Regions from separate parts of the Shewanella sp. Iso12 genome, predicted to be linked through region 3. Evidence: riboswitches for the same ligand, from Rfam matches in the RefSeq annotation. Region 3 holds a riboswitch; each other region holds the start of a gene.
The links. A riboswitch is a leader RNA that binds a small molecule or an ion and turns the genes downstream of it on or off. The one in region 3 is predicted to bind lysine.

Region 1 (7,992 bases), on a different contig from region 3:
ATAACCTGACTTCAGTACTTCCCCGCCCTCTGGCTACCACGTTCTGGATTATGGTATTTATCGTGATTGGCCCGGCATTTGTCATTCCTCGTGCCATCACAGTCGCTTACCAATTCGGTTTTAGCCCGTTTTTCGGTGACAACGCTCTGGGTCCTTTTTCAATTATCTTCTGCGTTATCGCTGTACTGTTTTCCCTGCATCCGGGCAAACTGGTCGACAACCTGGGGAAGTGGTTGACGCCGGCGCTAATGGCTATCCTACTGGCAATGGCTATCGCCGCACTGTTGTTTCCGAGTCAAGGCATTTCCCAGGCGACCGGCGCCTATGTAACCAGCGCATTTGCCGAAGGTGTGACTCAAGGATATATGACCATGGACGCCTTGGGCTCTATCGGTTTTGGATGGGTTATCTTCCGCGCGATTAAAAGTATGGGTGTCACTCAGCCAAAGGCGATTACCAGGTACACCCTGATTGCCGCCTTGATGTACGCTGTGGCTATGGCACTGGTATATATATCCCTGGCTTATATCGGCGCCAGCAGCGTCGGTGAATACAGTAACGGCGGGGATATTCTGACCACCTTTACCACAACACATTTTGGTATTTTAGGTACCTTGCTGTTGGGGGCTGTGATGATATTGGCTTGCCTGACGACGATAATCGGCGTGACGACTGCCGGCAGTGAGTTTTATAGCCGCACATTCAGTAACGTGTCTTACCGTAACAGTGTGCTGGTCACCATGATAATTGGAGCATTGGTTGCCAATATTGGTCTGGAGCAACTTTTACAGATCACCCAACCCGTCGTGGTAGCCCTGCATCCGATTGCGATTGCCTTGTTGTTGATTGCGCCGCTACGGCGCCTTGTCTCCATGTCTGGCGTACTTGCAACCTTAGCGGCAGCGTTGATCTTTGGCGCTCTGGACGCCTTGCATATTCTCGGCAGTATGCCTGCCAGCCTGGATGCAATTTTGAACCAATATCTACCCTTATACGCTTGCTATGCAGCTTGGATTGTCCCGACGGTTATTGTTCTGGCCATAGCGACGAGTTTGACTCTGTTTGCCCGCTCGGCATCGGCTCGCGTCATCACGGAAAACTCAATAGAGCTGCCACAAAAATAATTGGCGAGGCCAGTTTGAATCAATAGGTATTTAGCCTGAATATCCAAGACGAGAGTACGCCTCCAACTCCAATGGCCCTGAAATATTGGTAACAAAAAAACGCTGCCGAGGCAGCGTTTTTTAATTGGCCGGTTAGGCAGCACTGTTTTTGGGCTGCTGCCACTTGAGCCACACCAGCCCCAGCATGAACAGCACACAACTGCTGGCAAGCCCAAGCCATACCGACTCGGTAAAGCCGAGTACTATATAGCCGCCGAGGGAAATAAGCGCTACCAAGACCGCATAGGGCAACTGAGTCAGCACATGGTCGATATGATGGCAGCTGGCACCTGTGGATGACAGAATCGTGGTGTCCGATATCGGCGAGCAGTGATCGCCAAACACAGCGCCGGAAAGCACGGCGGCCAGCATAGGCAACATCATGCCACTGTGGCTGCCCATGGCCATATCGGCGGCAATCGGCAACATGATACCAAAGGTGCCCCAGCTGGTGCCGGTAGAAAAGGCGGTAAGCCCAGCCAAAATAAACAGCACGGCCGGCAACAAGGCAAAGGGAATATTGCCACTGGCGAGGCTGGCCATAAACTTGCCGGTTTCCAGTGAGCCTATGATCCCGGCTATGGTCCAGGCAAACATCAGAATATAGATTGCCGGCAACATGGAACGGGCACCCGAGGTAAGCGCCTTGAGGATCATCTTGGCTTCAATCTTCTGGATAAAGGCCAGCAGCAGCGTCACCACCAGGCCGATGGAGGCGCCGAAAAACAGTGACGAGCCCACATCGGTTTTCTCGAAGGCACCTATGATACTGAAAGGCAGGCTTTCTGCCGCCAGGGCATCGGCACCACTGGAAACCATAAAATAGAAGGTCGCCACCACCAAGACACCTATGGGCAGGAACAGGCCGTGCACCTGGCCGGTTTCCGCCTCGGGCAGATCGGCATTGGCACCGGGGGGCAACCCCTTGGACTCATCATAGAGATTGCCCTTGCGGGCGTTGAGCTCGTGTTTGCGCATGGCGCCAATATCCAGCTCCATAAAGGTGACGCACAGCAAGAGCGCCAGGGCAAACAGGGCATAGAAGTTCATCGGGATCATCTGCACGAAAGCACTCAGATGTCCTACTTCAGTAAAACCGTGAGCGGTGAGAATGCCGCCGATAAGGGCGATAATATAGGCGCCCCAACTGGACACCGGCGAGATAACGCACACGGGCGCCGCGGTAGAATCCAAAAGATACGCCAGTTTGGAGCGGGAGATATAGTATCTGTCGGTCAGAGGCCTAGCGATACTGCCCACCACCAAGCTATTGAAGTAGTCATCGATAAACACCGCACAGCCGAGAAACATGGTCAGCAGCTTGGCATCACGGCGATTACGGATATGCTGTCTGGCCCAGTTGGCAAAGGCCCTGGCCGAGCCACTGACGGTGATCAGCGCAGTGATCATCCCCAGCAGCACCAGGAATCCCAGAATATACAGGTTCCAGGCATTGAAAGCGTCATCGTCCCATACCAGGGAAAGCACCCTTTGCCCCAGATAAACCCCGGTGTCCAATACCGACCATTGATTGAGCAACAAGGCTCCAATCAATATCCCCAACCCCAGCGATAACAACACCCGACGGGTGAGGATCGCCAATAAAATTGCCACAACCGGCGGCAACAAAGAGAGTGCCGAATCGGCATAACTTGTTAGTGTCATTGAGTCTTGTTCTTCGTTAAATACGAATGGAGGGCAACTGAACTGGTGGGAAAAGGCAATGGCATACCGAGTAGCACCTGTCCTTTCAGTAGCGCTCCATAGTAACGTCAATCTGTCATCCCGACAGAATATACTATGGCAGTGCTGCCCCTATTTGGTAACAGCCCCAGCGGTGGACCTTGATAAGTCGCAACCACTTCGGCACCAAATCCTTTCGCGATACATAAACGGAATCACCCTGCTTACCGCTACTGATATTTAGTGCGCCTCTACTTCTCAGGACGCCTGATGTCAGGCGTGAGGCACATAAAAACATAGGCGGCTTTGAGGATGCTACCCCAAAGCCGCCTATCGTGACCTAGATCACAGATTAAATCAACTCGTTCAATTTAGGCACAACATCAAACAGGTCAGCTTCCAAGCCATAATCGGCAACCTGGAAGATAGGCGCTTCAGGATCTTTGTTGATGGCCACAATGACTTTTGAGTCCTTCATCCCGGCCAGATGTTGAATCGCCCCGGAGATACCCACAGCGATATAAAGCTCTGGCGCCACGATTTTACCCGTCTGGCCAACCTGCAGGTCGTTGGGAACAAAGCCGGCATCCACTGCTGCCCGCGATGCACCTACGGCGGCGCCCAGCTTATCGGCCAAGGCTTCCAGCATGGCAAAGTTTTCGCCACTACCCATACCGCGACCACCAGAAACAATGACTCTGGCGCTGCCAAGCTCCGGACGAGCCGACTCGGTCAGGCTCTGGGATACAAAGCTGCTCTTGGCGTCAAAGACGCTATCGAGCTGATTGATTTCAGCTGAGCCTGTCTCGGCAACGGCGTCGAAGGCGCTGGCGCGCACTGTGGCCACTTTCTTATCGTCCAGACTCTTAACGGTCGCCATGGCGTTACCGGCATAGACGGGACGGACAAAAGTATCGGCATCAATCACCTTGGTGATCTCCGAAAGCTGAGCCACATCCAGCAAAGCCGCCACTCTTGGCAGTATGTCCTTACCCTGGCTTGAAGCTGCAGCCAGAATGTGGCTGTAGTCGCCACTCAGAGACAAGATGAGTTCACCAATATTGTCGGCAAGATGAGCACCATAGGCAGGGTTATCGGCCAGCAGTACTTTACTGACGCCTTCAAGCTTGGCGGCAGCATCGGCGGCGGCCTTACAATCCTGACCGGCAACCAAGAGGTGAATATCTCCCCCTATGGCTTTGGCTGCGGCGACAACTTTGGCTGTGTCCTGTTTCAGGCTGGCATTATCGTGTTCTGCTATTACTAATACGGCCATTTAGATCACCTTCGCTTCGTTTTTCAACTTGTCCACCAGCTCCTCAACGGAAGCCACCATCACACCCGCCTGACGGCTGGCCGGTGCAGCTACCTCCAACACCTGTACGTGCTGCTTGAGCGCCACTCCCAGGTCATCAATGCTCATGGTCTCCAGCGGCTTGCGCTTGGCTTTCATGATATTGGGCAAAGAAGCATAGCGAGGCTCATTCAGACGCAGATCTGCGGTGACCACGGCAGGCAGAGGCATGGACAGAGTCTGTAAGCCGCCATCCACTTCACGGGTGACCAGCAGAGTTTCGCCTTCCAGCTTCACTTCAGATGCAAAGGTTGCCTGAGGCATACCGGCGAGTGCCGCCAGCATCTGTCCTGTCTGATTGTTATCGCCGTCGATGGACTGCTTACCGAGCAGAATAAGTTGCGCCTGTTCCTTGTCCTGCACCGCCTTGAGCAGTTTGGCAATAGAAAGGGGCACCAGCTCTTCATCGGTTTCGATGTGAATGGCACGGTCGGCACCCAGAGCCAGTGCGGTACGCAGCTGTTCCTGTGCCGCCTTGGGACCTATGCTGACAACGACGACTTCAGAAGCACTGCCGGCTTCTTTCAGACGCACGGCTTCTTCTACCGCAATCTCACAAAATGGATTCAACGCCATTTTCAGGTTGGCTGTTTCAACGCCTGTGTTGTCGGCCTTGACCCTGACCTTCACATTGGCATCGACCACACGTTTTACTGGCACCAATACTTTCATAGGGTTTCCTTCCTACACCTTGTATCTAATGTGGGTTGCGTACCGATGATACCAGGGCCATCAGTACAGGATGGCTCAACTTTACGTGCTGTTGACGTTAACGTCAACAGCAACTTAAACGCTCGTTTGTCACTTCTGTCACACTTTAAGGCCAGTTTTTTGAACACTTGGCAACTTTCATGGTCATAGAATTGAGTTAAATAAAGAAATTAATGTCAATTGGCGTAAAAATATTTGATCCAGACTCTTATAGTTTCTATTATTTATAGCGATGTTCACCATAACCCAATTTATAAATTAGCGTGGGACCAAAATACTTATGAGCGATTTTCTTGATATATTGACTCACGGTCGTCGTTTTAAGGCCGCAGTAAAAGAGTTGAGCGTTGCAGATCTGCGCGATCTGGCTGCCAAATTGGATAAGATCATTATTGATCGTGAAGAGGAAGCCAAGGAAGAAGAAAAGGCACAAGCTGAACGTCTTTCTAAAATAGAAGATATCCGTAAGCAGATGGAAGCCGTTGGCCTGTCTGTTGAAGATCTGGGTAATGTTGCTGCCGCCAAGGCTGCTCCCAAGAAGCGTGCTCCTCGCCCACCAAAATACAAAATCGTTGTAGATGGTGAAACTATTACTTGGACCGGTCAAGGCCGTATGCCAACTGTATTCAAGAACGAAGTAGACAAAGGTCGTTCAATGGATGATTTCCTGATCTAATCAGGCATCTATTTACTTAAGCCTCGACAGTGTCGGGGCTTTTTTATGTCTGATAGACGTCTGGCATCTGTTAAAAAGCCTTACAATTACGCCTTGGCATTTACATTTTGACTGGGTTAACTTTTATGGACATCAGCACACAGCCATGTATCCCGTCGGCCTCAGATACCTTTTTGTATTATGGATATCTGTAACTCTTTGGTAAAAAAGTAGTGAATATATACTGATGTTCATATCTTTTTACTGATAGCTGTGACTTTTCCCCAAAAGAATAATGACAAGGTAGCCACAACAGATGAAACCCTCTTTCCCCGCCGCAAAACTGCTGTTTATCAGCCTTGTGGCCTGCAGCGCCTACGCCGATGAAACGCAACTGACAGACAATACTCCGAGATTGACCGCCTTAACCCACGCCAAACTCATGCTCTCCCCGGGTAAGCAATTGGATAACGCTACCCTGCTTATTGAAAATAACCGGATAAAGCAAGTTATTTCCAATAATGAAATTCCACAAAATGCTTATAAGATAGATCTCAATGGTTACACCATCTATCCGGGGTTTATCGATCCCTTTGCCGAATATGGCTTGGAGTATTCAGAATCGCCGGCAACTATTGAAGGCCCTGTCTATCGGATAAACCCCAAAGGGGCTGTGGCTGCAAATGGGGCTATTCACGCAGAGAAAGAATGGTTTTCCTATGTATTGGCAGATAAAGAAGCCGCGTCAAATTGGATAAGCAATGGCTTTACCAGCGTTCAGAGTGCTCATCTTAACGGAATATTCAGGGGAATTGGTGTTTCACTGTCTTTGGCGGACAAGAATAGCAATCAACTGATATATAATCCCCAAAGTCGACATTTTATGGCTTTTGATAAAGGCAATTCACCACAGAACTACCCCAACTCCCTGATGGGAAGCATAGCGTTAATAAGACAGACTCTCAGTGATGCCAACTGGTATAACCAGAATAAAATGAAAGCAGCCGGCCGCGCGGATTTATTGTCACCGGAATTTAATATCGCCCTGGAGCGCTTGCACGATATAAAAACTCGTGGTGCGATATTTGACACCCGAAACCTCAATAACCAGTTGCGTGCAGCCAAACTCTTGAGCCAAGAAGATATCCAGCCAATCTTACTGGGAAATGGCCAGGAGTATGCAAGAGTGAGAGAACTGCAGGAATATCGACCCGTGTTGATATTGCCGTTGAACTTCCCAGCAGCCCCTCAGGTCAGTGATGAAGACAATGCCAGGGAAGTACCACTCAGAACCTTGAGACACTGGGAGCGGGCACCGAGCAATCCTGCTGTGATGGCCGCCAACAATATCCCCTTCTCCTTCACCCAATACGGCATAGACGGTAAAGCCTTTTGGCCCAGGTTAAGAATGGCGCTGCAAGCCGGTCTCGACGAAGAAACCGCATTGGCAGCGCTGACCACAGAAGCCGCTGCGGCTGTCGGCATAGATAATTTGGTCGGTAAACTGGCGCCCGGCTATATGGCCGATCTGGTGATAGCCAAAGGCAATCTGTTTCAGGATGGCGAAATAGTCAGCGTTTGGCTGCAGGGTGAAGAGCAAAAACAGCTGGCTCCGGGATTCCAGTGGCAAGGCAGTTATCGCCTGCATTTGGCTGAACTGGAATTGGATCTTGAGCTGCAACTGACCCAGCAAACGCCCCGAAAACTCAGGGGCAACCTCAGCAGTGGCGATCAACAGATAGCGCTTGCTCACCTGAAAGCCGACAGCAAACGCCTGAGTTTCAGCGTCAATTTGCAGGGTGCCGGCATAAATGGCATCAGTAGATTGACTCTATGGCAAGATGATGAAGGATTGAGAGGAAGACTCTTGAGTGCCGATGGCACCGTGACTCAACTGGCCGGCTCAAGATTACCGCAAGCGCTTTTAATGCAAGAGACAGAAGAGGATACGCGGACAAATACTCAGGCAACAAGCCCCAAAACTGTGTCAAAGACCGGGCCAAAGACTGAACCCGAGTATCTCAGTCGTTTGACGAGCCCACTGCAAGCCTATGGCCGCAGTGAGCTGCCAGGTACGGAAAAACTGCATATCCGCAATGTCACCCTCTGGACTTCAAGCGAGGCCGGCATTATTGGCAACAGCGACCTGCTTATGGCCAATGGTAAGATTGAAAAGATTGGCACAGATCTCAGCACTCCGGCAGGTTATCAGGTCATAGAGGGAGCTGGCATGCACCTGACTGCCGGGATCATAGATGAGCATTCCCACATTGCCGTCAACGGCGGCCTCAATGAGATGTCCGATGCCATCACCTCAGAAGTACAAATAGCCGATGTGCTTAACCCGGATGATATTGCCATCTATCGCTCCTTGGCCGGTGGCGTCACCACCGCCAATCTGCTGCATGGCAGTGCCAACCCTATAG
Region 2 (7,992 bases), on a different contig from region 3:
CTTGTCATCGGCTCGCAAAAGCAGCGCCTTGTGTTGCAATACAAATGGCGGCAGCACTTTGCTCCCTTGCCACAGCTTCAGGCTCTGGAGGTTTTCTCTCCTGAAGTCCAGTGCCTTGACGGCGGTGCCGAACGGGGTTTTTGTAAGCTGTAACTGTTGATTCATCTCCTGGGTAAGGAGCTCGGGCACATACCAGTTGTCAGCGACAGATAACACTCTATCGCCACAGATAAGACGCACCTTGCGATGGCCTAGTCGGCTTCCCGGCGCCACTTTAAGCTGACGGTAGACCTCCTTGGGAGCATCATGAATAAAATGCTTTTCTCCTTCGGCGCGAATGCTGGCGTCTGTGGCCAGTTGATATTCATCACACCAGTCGCTCAAGGTTTTGGTTGCGCTACGGCTGGCGAGCAGCCGCTGATCCAGTTGTAACAACAACTCGGATGTGCTCTGGTCGGGAGTGACTTGGGGCGGTTTGCTCTGGGCCTTGGAAACGGGAAGTAGCGCCAAGCCACAAAGCAGCATTAAACCGGCCGATATTGTTCTTCGCAGTGGGCATTGTCCTGAATGGCGGGCTGTAGGCATTGGCTGAGTTCTCTTAGGTTATTGCAGATGCTGTTGGCTCTTTGCTCGTCTCCCTGATGCAGCATGGTGAACAGATGTTGCAGTGCCATGGCATTGAGATAGTCCTGATGAACCGGCGGGAAGATATCGGCATCGATTTTGGCCCGTTGCAGGCGTTTGGTTATCGCTTGCTGACTGCTGTGCAGTACCAGCTCAAGGGCGTTTTGCAGGCGCTGCTCCTCCTCGGCCATCAAGGTCATGGCCAAGTCCAGCTGTGCCTGTGGCGTCAACGGCTTGCGGGAAAACATATTACAACTCTTTGCGACCCAAAAGCAGTAGTGTACCTATTAGATGCTGGACTCAGGCTGAATTGATCCAAAATGTATCAATGGAATAGGGGGCAATACTCCTTGTATGAACAGGAGGATTAGGGCACAGCCGCCGCTTGTGATACCTGCTGCATATAGTATTGATAACGCCGCTCGGTTTCACCGCTTTCGGCCATGTCATGCAAGGCCTGCTGCAGTGCGTAGGCCAGGCTGTCCGGCTGCAACTCCCAAGGGCTGTTGTCAATGGATATCGGCCTGTCGGCAATATAATTTGGATTGGTTCCGGCACTGAAATAACGGCTCTTGCGTGAGAAGCCCAGGTGTCCTTGTCGCCTGTGATCGCAGCAGTAGGGATGCAGTTTCAGCCCGTGCTGAGGATGGGTTTTCAGCCAATATCTCAGGGTTGATTCATCGTAGACATAGAAATCACCCTGATGCTGTTTGAGAAAGGCTATCGCCGAGTCTGTGCTCATGTCCGGTGGCTTGCGCACTATCAATTTGTCCGGTAAACCACCCAGTTGATAGCTGCCGGGGGAGATAAGCAGCACCAGCTGCTTATCCACCAATTGCTGCAACGAGGTGATGTCACTCAAGTCGGCGCGGCTGACGCCGATATAGCGTTCAGACAGGCCGTTGGCGATGAAATGCGCGTAGTCGTGGCGCTCTTTGGAGAAGGCCAGCCCGGGATAGAAGTCGATATTGCCCTTGGCAATTTCCCAGAGAATACGCTTTTTCGGCGCTCGCACTACCTTGAGACTACAACCTATTCTTGCCGCCGCGTCTTGATACAGGCTGAGATAGAGGCCACTGTTATCCGGTGCTTCAGCAATATAGGGGGCCCTGGCATTGGTGCGATACCCCATGGTCAGCTCACAGGTTTCTGCGGCAAGCAGCTGTGGTGAACAAGCGAGTGCCAGCAGCGCCAGACAACAGAACCTGAATATCACAGAACAAACCCTCCCGGATTGACTGAAACAGACTGAATAGTGATTGTTTTTAATAACATGAATAAGGCGAAACGCGACATTGTACTTTGGGCCAAGATTAAGATATTTGGTTATTGGTACAAAAGGGAGTAGTATTTGCGCGATTTTTGTCCGGTATGGTCGGGCAAGTCTCATCCAATTGAAATAAGGAGCCGATATGGCCAAATATATTAAGCAGACCGCACTGCTGGAGCATGAGTCCGGTCGTGGACAGATCAAAGATAACGCCCTCAAGGCCGTGGTGACCAGTTCACTGTTTCGCTGTCGCAGCGAGAAGCCGAAGAAGGGCAAAGGATCATACAGTCGTAAAAGACGCAATGGAAAGGGGCAACAGGGTGTTGCCCCTTTTGATTTTATGACTCTAATCTTTTCACCCTGCTGACACCTCAAGAAAGATTTCCCCAAGGTGTTGGGAGAGTTTATTCCGGCATCTGCACCAGTTCGGCCCACAGATCGTGCTCATCAGAATGAGTGATCAGTGCGCGCACCATGTCCCCTGGGCTTAGTTCCACTTCTCCGTTGAGGAATACCATGCCGTCGATTTCAGGCGCATCGGCATAACAGCGGCCAATGGCGCCTTCCTCGTCCACATCATCGATAAGGACATCCAGCTCACGGCCTACCAGGCGCGCCAGCCGCTCGGCACTGATCTCGGCCTGCACCTGCATGAAACGCTCATAGCGGTCCTGCTTGACCTCTTCACTGATAAGCTCGGCCAAGGTGTTGGCCACGGCGCCATCGACTTCCGAGTACTTGAAGCAGCCCACTCGGTCCAGCCTAGCTTCACGCAGGAAGTCCAGCAGGATTTCGAAATCCTCTTCGGTTTCACCGGGGAAGCCAACGATAAAGGTTGAGCGGATCACCAGATCCGGGCAGATCTCACGCCATTTCTTGATGGCGTCCAACTGGCGGTCGACCCGGCCGGGGCGCTTCATCATCTTGAGCACGCGAGGGCTGGCGTGCTGCAGTGGCAGATCCAGATAGGGCAGGATCAGTCCTTCGGCCATCAGCGGGATCAGCTCATCGACCCAAGGGTAAGGGTAGACATAGTGCAGGCGTACCCACACACCCATCTTGCCCAGATGGCGGGCCAGGGTAGTGATATCCTGCTTCACCGGCATGCCGTTCCAGAAGTCGGTGCGGCCGCCCTTGTCTTTGCCGTAGGCAGAGGTGTCCTGGCTGACGACCAGAATTTCCTGAACCCCGCTTTCCACCAGGCGTTTGGCTTCATCTAGCACGCTGCCGACACTGCGGCTGTCCAGATCGCCCCTCAGCGCCGGAATGATGCAGAAGGTACAGCGGTTGTCGCAGCCTTCGGAAATCTTCAGGTAGGCATAATGCTTGGGGGTCAGCTTAACGCCGGCTTGCGGGATCAGCGAGGTAAAGGGGTTGTGCTCCGGCTTGGGCACATACTTGTGCACATGGTTCAGTACGGCTTCATAGCTGTGGGGGCCGGTGATCTCCAGTACATCCGGATGCACTTCGCGGATCTGGTTTTCCTTGGCGCCCAGGCAGCCGGTGACTATCACCTTGCCGTTTTCTTCCAGCGCTTCACGCACGGCATCCAGCGACTCTTCCACCGCGGCATCAATAAAGCCACAGGTGTTGACTATTACCAGGTCGGCATTGTCATAGCTGTTGGTAACCTCATAGCCGTCGATGCGCAGTTGGGTGAGGATCCGCTCGGAATCCACCAGGTTCTTGGGGCAGCCCAGGCTGACAAAGCCGATGCGATTGCCGCTGGTTTGGGCCTCGGCAGGGCTGTTTTCCTGTGCCAGAGTCTTGGCCGGAGTGTCCAGAGTCGTGGTCTGCTTGGGATCAAAAATGTCGACTGATTTCTTCAAGAGCTGTTTTCCGCAATGCTAAAGCTGATGGAGCACGCTTGGGTGCCGGTAAAATTGGCGGCGATTATACCTCAGCCATAGAAAAGGTACAGTTGGGCTGGTTAATTTATGTTCTATGTAGCCATCTCGGTTGCCGCTTCAAAACGTCGTTGAAAAATTTTTTGATTTTTTTAACCCTTTTGTCAGCTGGCTGCGTTTCTATGGTCAACGAAAGCGAACTTTTTGGAGAACCAAGATGAAAAAATCTCTGCTGAATCTGGCGCTGATAGGCGCACTCTTACCCGCTACTCTGATGAGCCACTCGGTACTGGCTCAGGATAGACCTCTGCTGGAAACTACAGGCGTCAGCCAGATACAGGTTGAGCCCGATATGGCCGAAATCAATGTTGAAGTGTCATTAAGCGAATCTGATGCCAAGGCGGCCAAGGCCGCATCCGACAAGGCGGTGGCTGCTTTTATCGAGCGCCTGCTCAAGGCCGGGGTTGCCAAGGAGTCGATTGCAGCCGCCAATCTGAATCTGCAACCTGAGTATGTTTACCTCAAGGACAAGGCGCCCGAGCTCAAGGGGTATCGCGCCAGTCGCAGTGTGACCGTGTTGGTGAAACAGTTGGATCAGCTCAACCCCATACTGGACTCGGCGCTAATAGGCGGGATCAACAAGGTGAACCAGATCAACCTCAAGTCCAGTAAAGAAGCCGAGATGCGCAAGCAGGCGCGGCAGGCGGCCATTGAAGATGCCAAGCAAAAGGCCAGTGAGTTGGCGGCCGGATTCGGCGAGAAACTCGATGGCGTCTGGTCGATTCGTTATTTCGACCAAGGCCCGGTGCGTCCTGTGATGTACAAGGCCGCCATGATGGCTGAAGGCGCTATCAACCAGAGCTATGAGTATGGCCAGGTAACTTTCTCCGACAGGGTCGAGGTCAGCTACAAGCTGCGTGACTGAACCCAAGTTATCCTGTCTGACAGTTATTATGCGGGCCCCCTGGTGGTGCCCGCATTGTTTGTTTTATCTGCCAATATCGCTTGTTTGATGTTGGTGAGTTGTAGGTGATTTTGAAACAGCAGATACAATTTGTTGCTCCTTTGAGGCAGTCTCTGGACGCTTTTTATGCTTGAATGAGCCAGAGCCAATCAATCTTGCATAAGGAGTGTGCCGATGAAATTGACCCGTCTGACACTACTGGGAATAGGTTTATTCAGCCTGGTCGCCAGCCCATCAACCGTATTCGCCAATGTTACAGCGCAAGTCGGAAAGACCCACAAACAACGACTCTGCCTGGTGAATGAGACGGAATACACTGTGCCCGGCAGCGAGATCCAATCCCAAATTAATGACAAGGATTTCGATACGGGTTTGCAGGTGTTTATTCGGTATCGCGGCCAGAGCTGTGCCGAGAGCAAGCAGACTTTTGCCAGCCTGTCATTGCCGGAGCCAGAGTCACCAACGATGGATGACTACCGCTTGGTTATCCAGCGAAAACAAGCACCCGAGTCGGAAACCAAGGTTTGGGAATACCGTTACCAGCAAGGCTATTCGAAACTGGGATGGCAGACACTGGCCAAAGAGGTGGAGGCCATTTTCTTATCGCCGGCGAGCTAGCTTAAGATGAGGGCCTGAAAAAACAAAAGCCGGTGGACAATATCACCGGCTTTTACTTTGAAGTCCTCGAAACTTATTTACCTTCCAAACCTGCGATCAACTTCTTGGTGTACTCAATGACAAACTGCTGACAGTGGATAGCGGTTTGTGGCTCAAACTCTTCGCCGTGCAGGTCGGTATTGGAGAGTACCCGAATCCCGATAAAAGGGATCTCATATGCCTTGGCAACCAGGGCGGCCGCAGCGGTTTCCATCTCTTCGGCCGAGGTTTGATAAGTTTGGTGCAGCCACTCGATGCGGTCGACTTCACGGTTCCACTCATCGGCACTGCCGATCACGCCGGTCACTACCTTGCCATGGCGATAAGCTGACGCCAGTTGTTGTCCCAGAGCCAGCAGCTTGGGATCGGCATCAAAGCGCTTGTGTTCCACCAGCTTGCCATCCTGACGCAAACGCATGGTGACATCGAAGTTATGCCAGCGTTTGGGATCTATGCCCTGGCCTTTGGGGTGTAGATCGCTGCGATAGGAACCCATATTGAAGCTGTATTTCCCCAATACTATGTCGCCGCGGTGCAGCGCCGGGTCGTGGCCGCCGGAGGTGCCCTGGTTGATAATAAAACCGGGTTGAAATTTTTCTATCGCCAGTGTGGTGGAGGCGGCGGCATTGGCCATACCTATTTCAGTACGGGACACTATGACAGGATAGCCATCCACAGTGCCTTGCCAGAAAGTCCAGGAACCAAGAGTTGTCTGTTTGGGGTCTTTCAGGGCCTGAACCAGGGTGTCGACTTCGACATCCATGGCGCCTTGCAGCAGTATAGGTGACCGGGTGGGCGTTGCCATGGAATGGCTGGAGAACAAGGCACAGAGTGCCACACAAAAACGTTGTAACAGAGTCATTTGCACACCTTTAATTGTTATTTCAGTGTCGCGGTAGGGGAGGGCGATCCTAGGTGCAGCTGTGGTTGCCGTCAACAGCCGGAGTTGACATTTGCGAGCCCAGACATGAGTCACTTGCCAAAGGCTTAATGCCAACCGGGCGGGATATTTACCGCCAGAGGCACAATCTGGCTTGCTATTGGGGCCGTGATAGTTAGAATGCCAGTCGAATACCTTTGAGTAGAGGCGCGCTGCCTAAGAGTAACCGGGAAGAGGGTGATGCCTTTGAGGCCCGGGGAAAGGAGTCGGCGCCGAAGTAGCCAGGTCATCAAACCTAGCTGCTGGTTCTGTATCTAACAGGTGCAGGACTGCCATAGTCATCCACTATGGAGCGCTACCTGAAGGAGCTGAGAAGTTTCTGCCCTCCTTGGTCTGAGTTTCTTCGATCCTATCGGTAGATCTCCACCTTCTTTGGTGTAAAGAGATCATGAATATCATGCATTTTGCGGACTCTCCCTGGTCCATAGTTCCTCCTCTGCTGGCGGTTGCGCTGGCGATCATCACCCGTAGAGTACTGCTCTCTCTCGGGGTTGGCATAGTCGCCGGCAGCCTGATGTTACAGCAGTTTTCACCGCTGCAATCGCTGCGCTACCTGTTTGACTGTGTGCTGAAAATCTTCTGGGTCGATGGCGCTCCCAACAGCGATAACCTTAATATGCTGCTGTTTATGCTGCTGCTGGGTGGGCTTATCAGCTTGATGACCGCCTCGGGGGCGACCCGGGCCTTCGCCGAATGGGCCGCCAGGCGCTGCCAGAGCCGCAAGAGCGCCAAGTCGCTCACCGGCTTGATGGTGTTTGCCTTCTTTATTGACGACTTCTTCCACAGTCTGTCGGTGGGGCCCATTTGCCGCCCTGTGACCGACAGATTCCAGATCTCCCGCGCCAAGTTGGCCTATCTGCTGGACTCAACCGCGGCACCCGTGTGCGTATTGATGCCCATCTCCTCTTGGGGGGCCTATATCATCGCCCTGGTGGGCGGCATACTCGTGGCCCATGGGGTGACAGAGCAGAGCCCGATCGCCGCCTTTGTGCAGATGATCCCCATGAATCTCTATGCGGTATTTACCCTGATCATGGTGGTGGTAGTCATCGCCTTCCAACTGGATCTTGGGCCGATGCGACAGCATGAGCAGCGGGCGCTCGAAGGCAAGCTCTGGGATGAATCCAAGGGCCGGCCAATAGGGCTGGATATGGAAGCCCCGGCCGACAGCCGCGGCGGCATGCTGGATATGGTGTTGCCTATAGTGACACTGACGGCGGCGAGTATCTATTTCATGCTGGACTCCGGGGCCCAGGTATTAGCCGCCAATGGTCAGGCCTTCAGTGTGCTGGGCGCCTTTGAACATACCAATGTGGGTTCGTCTTTGGTTTATGGCGCCCTTTGCAGCCTGGCGGTGTCCGGCCTGTTGGCTCTGCGCCTCGGTCTTGGGATATCCACTTGGCTGCGCGCCGCCCCCAGAGGCGTTATGGCCATGTTGCCGGCGATCAACATACTGCTGTTTGCCTGGACCATAGGCGCCGTGGTGCGTGACATGGAAACCGGCAAATATCTCGCCAGCCTGGCCAACGGCAACCTGCCCACAGGGCTGCTGCCTGTGGTGGTGTTTGTGCTTTCCTGTGCCATGGCCTTTGCCACAGGCACCAGTTGGGGCACTTTCGGTATCATGTTGCCACTCGCCGGTGATATGGCCGCTGCCAGCGATATCCAACTTCTGCTGCCCATGCTGTCG
Region 3 (7,992 bases):
TTACCGATGAAAACAGAAGGGATACTGGTGTTGCCCAGTCCGGACATCTTGGTTCTGACGTTGCCTTCACCGTCTTTGTTAAAGACGATAACCCCTACTGCCCCCGCATCTTTGGCATTATTGACCTTATCGGCAAAGTTACAACCGCCGCGCTTAATCAGCGCCAACTGTTCCTTGAACGCATCGGCGGCAAAGGCGTTACAACCTTCGAAATTATCAGCTGCCAAGTCACCGGCATACACCAAAGGTGCACTGATATCTGTAGTCATTACCGGCCCGGTTCCCTGAGTGTAGTCCAGTTGGTCACCGTTGAACTCCAGAATGGAACGCACTTCCCGGTTGTGGGTAGATGCCGCGACTGAGGTATACCAAGGCGCATTTTTGGGTGAAGAAAAGGGAACTTGGCTAACCGAGGCAGAGGTATTTCCGGCTGATACGGCTGAGAAGATGCCGGCATTACGGGCAGCCAGGAAGCTCATCTCTGTCGCGCTTGACCAAGGGAAACCACCGCCGCTGATGGAATAGTTGATCACATCCACACCGTCGGCAATGGCATCATCCAACGCTTTGAGAATCGCCGATGTGGGGCAACCTGAATATCTATCGCCATTGTTGCCCGGACGGCAGATCTGATAGGCAACAATGTTGGCATGGGGGGCGACCCCGGAGATCTGTGTAAATTCGAGCCCGGTCTCAATGCCATCCCCCTGAGCCTCACCGACTTCACCGGCAACATAGGGAACATTCTTAAGGATATTGCCCGCAGCAGTACTGGCAGTATGAGAACCATGGCCCCCATAATCCTCACCATTCTTGGCAGGAGGTGTTGGGCCAAAGACCTCTTCATCATCATAACTGTCGGTAATCTCGGGATAACTTCTGACCCCGATTAACTTGTCGTTGCACATGTCAGAAAACTCTGCCGCACAATCACCGACGTAGACCCCCTGCCCCCAGGGGTTAGTATGGTCGTAACCATCTCCCCCAATGTCGGCAAAGGATGGATGATCACTGTTGATCCCCGAATCGATCACCCCGACTATGACCCCTTCACCCATAGCCCGGGTCCCTGTTGCACTGCCGTCCCACACTTTGGGAGAACCTATCATGCTCTGGCTGCTGTCGGTATCCATTGAATAGAGGCTTTCCCGCTCAATGAACGCCACTTCGGGTAACTTGGACAGGGCTTCAGCCTGCTGCTGATCCATGGTGACCGCCAGGCCATTAAAGGCATAGTGATATCTGGCCTTGGCCTGCAACTGAACCCCTTGGGCCGCGGCACTCATTAAAAAGTTCTGTTGTTTGGCATTCAAATACTTCACGTAGGACTTCACCGCCACACTGGCGGTATTCAGCTTGGGAGCCTTTTGGGGCGCCAGCCCTTGGCTTCGTTGTGGACTGGTGGCTTCAAGCCCGGCAATACCACCGGCATAATTCGCCACAGAGGGATCTTTAAGGCGCACTATATAAGTGTATTTACCCTCTGCAAGTCCAGGCTCTTTGACAAACTTATGTTGCCCCACCCCTTGCTGTTGTCCTTTGAGGCCGCTGGACGCACTAAGCAGATCCGACGAAATAAATGGATCTGATACGCTCACTGGCGCGGCTTCTGAATGGAATGCCATAGATAACAGCGCTGCTGAAACGGCTATTGCAACTTGACTCTTCACTTGTCTACTCCCTATAAGACTGCTTATTGTTGTTTTATGTTTCCATGCTCAAAAACACTCCCTTAATACAAAGGGATTAATTCTTGTAACATCAATTGATACAAACAAGAAACAAAAGACACAAAATATTACAAATTATCAGCCAGTTACAGAATAGTAGACGCTAAAAAGGATTTCATATCCGGTTTTGACTTAACCAGAAAGAGTGAAGTAGTTGGTCATCACCTTGTAGAGCTCAGTACCCTGGTGCACAGACGCCGAGGCAAAATGCAGCACAGGGATCACATCCTCATTGAGCGAGAGCCTGGTGACTTCAGTGCCGGCATCGACTCGGTCGAGCCTGAGCATATTGACCAGAGGCGCGCCCGCAGCCAAAGGTACTCCCGGCTCGGCCAGATACTCCACCATACCTGCCATAGGTGCGTGAAACTTCCGATAGTCTTTCAGCATACAAGCAAAACGCGACATCACCTCGGGCTGTATGCTCTGGGCTATCACCTCTCTATAGCTCAGATAACTTAATATGCCTTCCGCATCCCGGCTGGCATCGGCAAGATCGATACGCTCCTGGCTGCCAAGCTCCAAAGTAAAGGCCGACACTGCGACTTTCAGCTCTCTGCCCCGGCTATTGGCATAGTCGCTGAGCTGCCACCAGGGATTGAAGGCCGCTTCATCCATGGCGCCGCCAAAACCTTTAGGCATCACCAGGGTATAGGGAATATGAAAGTAGCCGGCAGCGGACAGCTCATATTCGGGGCAATAGAGATGTTTACAGGACTTGGGGCCGGTGTGCAGATCCAGCACTATGTTAGCGCCGTGCGCCAGTTTTTGCAGATTGAGCGCCAATCTCTGCCCGGTCGTCACTCCCCAGGGATTGGCCAATGCCTGTTCACAGTTGGCAATAAGAAGACGACGAAAAGCGTCAAACAGTGCTTGCTCCGGCAGCTCACTATGCTGCAGATACCAGTCATCCAGGTGGACGGCCTGATCCAGATAGGCTCGGTTCCAGTTGATACCTGTGATGGGATCGAAACGGCCCAAGGTAAACTCACCGCTTTTCTGGTTAATCCCCAAGGGGTTGGCCAGAGGCACCAGGGTGATATCTCCCAGAGGCGGATGAGCCTTGAAGTACTGCAGCAACTGCAAAATCACCGCATTGCCCTGCACCTCGGCGCCATGCACATTGGCCTGAATATAGACGCTGGGCGCCGCATCGCTGGTACCTTTGAAGCGATAAACAGGTATGGTCAAGGGCTGGCCGGCAGCCAACTCCCCAACCGGCAGATGTTCAAGCTGCATCCTGAGCCCCTTCAAACAGGTTACGATGCAAAGCGGCAACAACATCACCGGCTTCGGCTTCCGACACCAAGACACAAAGATTGTGCGGACTGGCGCCCTGACAGATCATCCTGACGTTGTGGGGTTCGAGCACTTCAAATACCCGGCGACAGATCCCGGCAGTAGTGGCTATCTTGTTGCCTATGATGGCCACCAGAGCCAGCTTATCTTCCACCCGCACACGGCAGTTTTGCGACAATTCCTGCAGCAGGGCTTCGGTCAGAAGCCCCTTGCCGGCCGAATCTGAGCCCGTTTTGTCCAGCGTCAGCGACACGTTCACCTCTGAGGTGGTAATGAGATCGACACTGATCTTGTGCCGCGCCAACACGGCAAAGGTCTCTGCCAAAAAGCCCTGGGCATGCAACATCTGCAAACTGTGCAAGTTAAGTAGGGTCTGATCTCGTCTCACCGCAACGGCCCTGAATACCGGCTCATCTTCCACTTGGTGACGGATCCAGGTGCCACCTTTTTCCGGTGCCCGACTGGAGCCGACAAATACCTGGATCTGTTGACGCACCGCCGGCAAGATAGTGGCAGGGTGCAACACCTTGGCACCGAAAGTGGCCATCTCTGCCGCCTCATTAAAACTGATTTCTGCGATAGGCCTGGCGTTGGGAGCCAGTCGGGGATCCGTGGTGTAAATCCCTTCTACATCGGTCCAGATCTCGACCGCATCGGCTTCCAGCGCCTCAGCCAAAAGGGCCGCAGAATAATCGCTGCCACCACGCCCAAGCGTAGTGGTTCGGCCATCGGCATCGGCGCCGATAAAGCCCTGGGTCACCAGCAGTTGCTGCTCAAGCAAAGGTTGCAATTTCTCTGTCGCCAGTCGCTTCAACTCGGCGATTTGTGGCTCGGCCTTACCGAAATGGCTATCGGTACGCATCACCTGGCGCACATCAAAGGCGCTGGCCTTGGCACCACGTTCTCTCAATACCGCGGCAAACAGCGCTGAAGAACACTGTTCGCCCAAAGATAGGATCTCATCGACCATAGCATGACTCGGCGCCTGCAATAACCTGGCACTGAGCGTTGCCATGCGGCTGAGCAAAGCATCCAGCGCCGCGGCAACATCTGCCGGTCTGCCAAGTTTATCCAGAATTGCGTATTGAATGGTGGCTATCTCTTTCAATAGCTTGAGACGGCGCTCATCCCCCATGTCTGCCTGGGACAGCTCCACCAACAGATTGGTTACGCCACTGGATGCACTGACCACAACCAGACGGGTGGCCGGGTTTCCAAGCACTATATCGGCACAGCGATTCATCGCCTGATAATCGGCAACTGAGGTACCACCAAACTTGGCAACAACAAGAGACATCAGCGCATTCCCCCACAGGCAGGTAACAGGGAAAGGTCGATAACGAGAATAGATTTCATGAGTTAAGCTCCGAACAGATAACGTTCGAAGAGCCTGGTGCAGAGATAACGCACCCCATAGCAGGGAAACAGCGATCGTCACCAGAAGCTCTCCACCAAAACCAGGTGACAGTCGCCAGGATTCAGCCTGACCAACCGGCCGGAAGCGTAGCCAATACGCATCCCGACCTCGGCGTTAATCTCCCTCATGAGCCGTCATTGGAGAATTGGCCTCCTCTGACTCACTACCTAGTTAACGCACCTCTTCTGTTCCTTTCTCGCGAAAGGGATGAAAAAATTAGCAATAAAGTCCTTATGAAGTCAATGCTAATTTGCGCAGGATGAAATTTCCTCAACTCATCCGTCACTGAGCTCGGGTAACTCGCTGACCAGGCGCGCCCTGGCAGCAAACTGTCCAAGCGCCACCTCTCGCTCCCCTTTCAGGCAAGGCACCAAGGTCAAGAGCCCACTATCAACGTAGTAAAGGGCATTTTGGCGATACTTTGATGCCAGTTCTATTGCCGCGGCCTTATCCAGAAACAGAGCCCAGCTTTTTTCCATATGACTGAGATCATCGGCAGCGCCTATGATCGCCCGGTAAGGAATGCCCAGCTTATCAATATCGTGTTGTAGCTGCCGATCGAGAAGGCGGTTTTGGCAAGAAGTGAGTTTTTGCCCAAGGGGATTATGGGCGGTGACAATAGCGAAAGGAACAGCGGAAGAAAACGACTGAGTCAATAAAAAGCATGCGCTCTGGTAGTACTGCCAGAGACTTTCAAATGCAGCATCCATTGTAGTATCTGTCTCTAATGAACCGGATTTATTCTAGCAAAGGCTTTTGCATTCCCCTAGCCCCGTGAGCAAGCTCACAGTAAGACAAAATACAAAATGCTTATCTTTCAATAGGTAACGCAAAAACTTGTGATATAGATCATAGTTAAACATTAATTTGTTAACATTTCATTTGTTAACAAATGCCCAATCCTAGTACAATGGATTGTATCGACAGAGGCTTAGAGTTAAGTGTGTGACCCGGCTAGCGCCATTACGCTACAGCATAAGTCTCTATCGATAACGACTCTGTACCAAATGTAATCTGGTTTTAAGATGACATTTTCTGGATTTTCCATGTCTTTCAGGAACTAAATCCCGCCACTGGGAATCCTAGACAGTACAGTTCGCGCCTCTCCGGGTGGAGAGCATACTTTTTGCTAATCATGAAGTGTGTTGCCGTTTCATTTCAGTTTTGAACAGCACTTACGTGAACCCTGTGAATGTTGGCGTTTTAGAGAGTATAGCGGAGCGTCACCCGCGCTCATGGTTAGATAAACTGATTTAATTAGGTAAATAACATGCAAAACCCGCACATTCTGATCGTTGAAGATGAAGCCGTTACCCGTAACACGCTGAGAAGTATTTTCGAGGCAGAAGGTTATGTGGTAACCGAAGCCAATGATGGCGCAGAGATGCACAAAGCCTTGCAGGAAAACAAGGTGAACCTGGTGGTTATGGATATCAACCTGCCAGGTAAGAATGGTTTGCTGTTGGCGCGGGAATTGCGCGAAATCAACAATATCGGTCTCATCTTCCTTACTGGCCGTGACAACGAAGTGGACAAGATCCTTGGATTGGAGATCGGTGCCGATGATTACATCACCAAGCCGTTCAACCCTCGTGAACTGACCATTCGTGCCCGTAACCTGCTGACTCGTGTCAACAGCTCTGGCGCTGAAATTGAAGAAAAGGCTGCCGTTGAATACTATCGTTTCAATGGTTGGAGCCTGGAAATCAACAGCCGTTCTCTGGTGAGCCCACAGGGTGAATCTTACAAGCTGCCACGTAGCGAATTCCGCGCTATGCTGCACTTTGTGGAAAACCCAGGCAAGATTCTCAGCCGCGCTGAGCTGCTGATGAAAATGACCGGCCGTGAGCTCAAGCCACACGACCGTACTGTTGACGTGACTATCCGTCGTATTCGTAAGCACTTCGAAAGTGTGCCTGATACACCGGAAATCATCGCCACCATCCACGGCGAGGGCTACCGTTTCTGCGGTAACCTGGAAGACTGATAAACACGCGTTATCGGCCCTGCACAAAGCCAGCTTATCGAGCTGGCTTTTGTTTATCTGCTCACCTATTTCGGTTCCCCCAGCTACTGATATTCGCAGTGGCTTCCTCACGGCAATTCTCTGCCAATCCCAGCTCCTTTATCTCCTTTATCTTAGGTAGCTCCTTTGCCACATATGCCACTTTCGGAAACAGTTGCCATACGATTGCCCATTGATATTCATCGGCATCCGCCGAGCTGAATGCAAGTTTGATTCTGCTGGCTTCGCGGCACTAGATATTCGCCCATAAAAAAACCCGCCATCAAGGCGGGTTTTTATCAGGATAATTAATCCTTATTTCTTGGCTGCGTTACGAGCCTTGGTTTCTGCGATAACAGTCTCAGCCACGTTGGCAGGACATGGAGCATAGTGAGAGAACTCCATAGAGAACTGACCACGACCAGAAGTCATTGTACGCAGGTGACCGATGTAACCGAACATTTCTGCCAGTGGCACGTCAGCCTTAACACGTACGCCAGTCAGACCAGCTTCCTGATCCTTGATCATACCGCGACGACGGTTCAGGTCACCGATAACGTCACCAACGTGATCGTCTGGAGTGAACACGTCAACCTTCATCACAGGCTCCAGCAACTGAGGCTTGGCCTTAGGCATAGACTGACGGAATGCACCCTTGGCAGCGATTTCAAACGCGATTGCTGAGGAGTCAACTGCGTGGTAACCACCGTCGAACAGTTCAACTTCAACGTCCAGTACTGGGAAGCCAGCCAGAGGACCTTCGTTCATCATGTCTTCGAAGCCGCTTTCAACTGCTGGCCAGAATTCACGAGGTACGTTACCACCAACAACGCTGGAGGTGAACTTGAAGCCACTACCAGCTTCGCCTGGACGGATGCGGTAGTCGATCTTACCGAACTGGCCAGAACCACCAGACTGCTTCTTGTGAGTGTAGCTGTCTTCAACGGCTTGAGTGATGGTTTCACGGTAAGCTACCTGTGGAGCACCAACAGTCAGTTCAACACCGTGAGTACGCTTCAGGATGTCTACTTTGATGTCCAGGTGCAATTCACCCATACCCTTAAGGATGGTTTCACCAGTTTCTTGGTCGGTTTCAACCTGGAATGATGGATCTTCTGCAACCATCTTACCCAGAGCAACACCCAGCTTCTCAGAAGCGCCTTTGTCCTTAGGAGTTACAGCGATAGAGATCACTGGCTCAGGGAAGATCATAGGCTCCAGAGTACATTCGTGCTTAGGATCACACAGAGTGTGACCAGTCTGAACGTTCTTCATACCTACAACAGCGATGATGTCACCGGCTTGAGCAGAATCGATCTCTTTACGATCGTTAGCGTGCATCTCAACCATACGGCCAATACGCTCGGTCTTACCGGTAGCAGAGTTCAGGATAGTGTCACCTTTCTTCAGCTTACCAGAGTAGATACGGATAAAGGTCAGGGCGCCGAAACGGTCATCCATGATCTTGAACGCCAGTGCGCGCAGTGGCTCATCGGCAGATACAGTAGCGACTTCACCGGTTTCTTCACCAGTTTCTGGGT

Region 1: another riboswitch for lysine. It lies ahead of HCX89_RS02965 (Na+/H+ antiporter NhaC family protein); the one in region 3 lies ahead of lysC (lysine-sensitive aspartokinase 3).
Region 2: another riboswitch for lysine. It lies ahead of HCX89_RS22400 (Na+/H+ antiporter NhaC family protein); the one in region 3 lies ahead of lysC (lysine-sensitive aspartokinase 3).

Annotation. Positions count from the first base shown of each region.
Region 1 covers NZ_JAAUHW010000001.1:670,166-678,157, forward strand. Annotated here, with positions in the region: gene brnQ (branched-chain amino acid transport system II carrier protein) at 1-1,124, shown strand, start outside; gene HCX89_RS02965 (Na+/H+ antiporter NhaC family protein) at 1,257-2,828, opposite strand; lysine riboswitch at 2,910-3,108, opposite strand; gene HCX89_RS02970 (electron transfer flavoprotein subunit alpha/FixB family protein) at 3,199-4,122, opposite strand; gene HCX89_RS02975 (electron transfer flavoprotein subunit beta/FixA family protein) at 4,123-4,872, opposite strand; gene HCX89_RS02980 (H-NS family nucleoid-associated regulatory protein) at 5,192-5,587, shown strand; gene HCX89_RS02985 (amidohydrolase family protein) at 5,883-7,992, shown strand, end outside.
Region 2 covers NZ_JAAUHW010000023.1:16,192-24,183, forward strand. Annotated here, with positions in the region: gene HCX89_RS22355 (hypothetical protein) at 1-525, opposite strand, end outside; gene HCX89_RS22360 (hypothetical protein) at 525-872, opposite strand; gene HCX89_RS22365 (transporter substrate-binding domain-containing protein) at 992-1,840, opposite strand; gene HCX89_RS22370 (ribosome alternative rescue factor ArfA) at 2,037-2,261, shown strand; gene rimO (30S ribosomal protein S12 methylthiotransferase RimO) at 2,299-3,723, opposite strand; gene HCX89_RS22380 (hypothetical protein) at 3,762-3,962, shown strand; gene HCX89_RS22385 (oxidative stress defense protein) at 3,959-4,666, shown strand; gene HCX89_RS22390 (hypothetical protein) at 4,880-5,323, shown strand; gene HCX89_RS22395 (5'-methylthioadenosine/S-adenosylhomocysteine nucleosidase) at 5,397-6,224, opposite strand; lysine riboswitch at 6,437-6,608, shown strand; gene HCX89_RS22400 (Na+/H+ antiporter NhaC family protein) at 6,691-7,992, shown strand, end outside.
Region 3 covers NZ_JAAUHW010000008.1:84,629-92,620, reverse strand. Annotated here, with positions in the region: gene HCX89_RS23015 (S8 family serine peptidase) at 1-1,670, opposite strand, end outside; gene HCX89_RS14275 (succinylglutamate desuccinylase/aspartoacylase family protein) at 1,863-2,969, opposite strand; gene lysC (lysine-sensitive aspartokinase 3) at 2,959-4,326, opposite strand; lysine riboswitch at 4,463-4,639, opposite strand; gene HCX89_RS14265 (DUF3293 domain-containing protein) at 4,722-5,156, opposite strand; gene arcA (two-component system response regulator ArcA) at 5,717-6,433, shown strand; gene fusA (elongation factor G) at 6,767-7,992, opposite strand, start outside.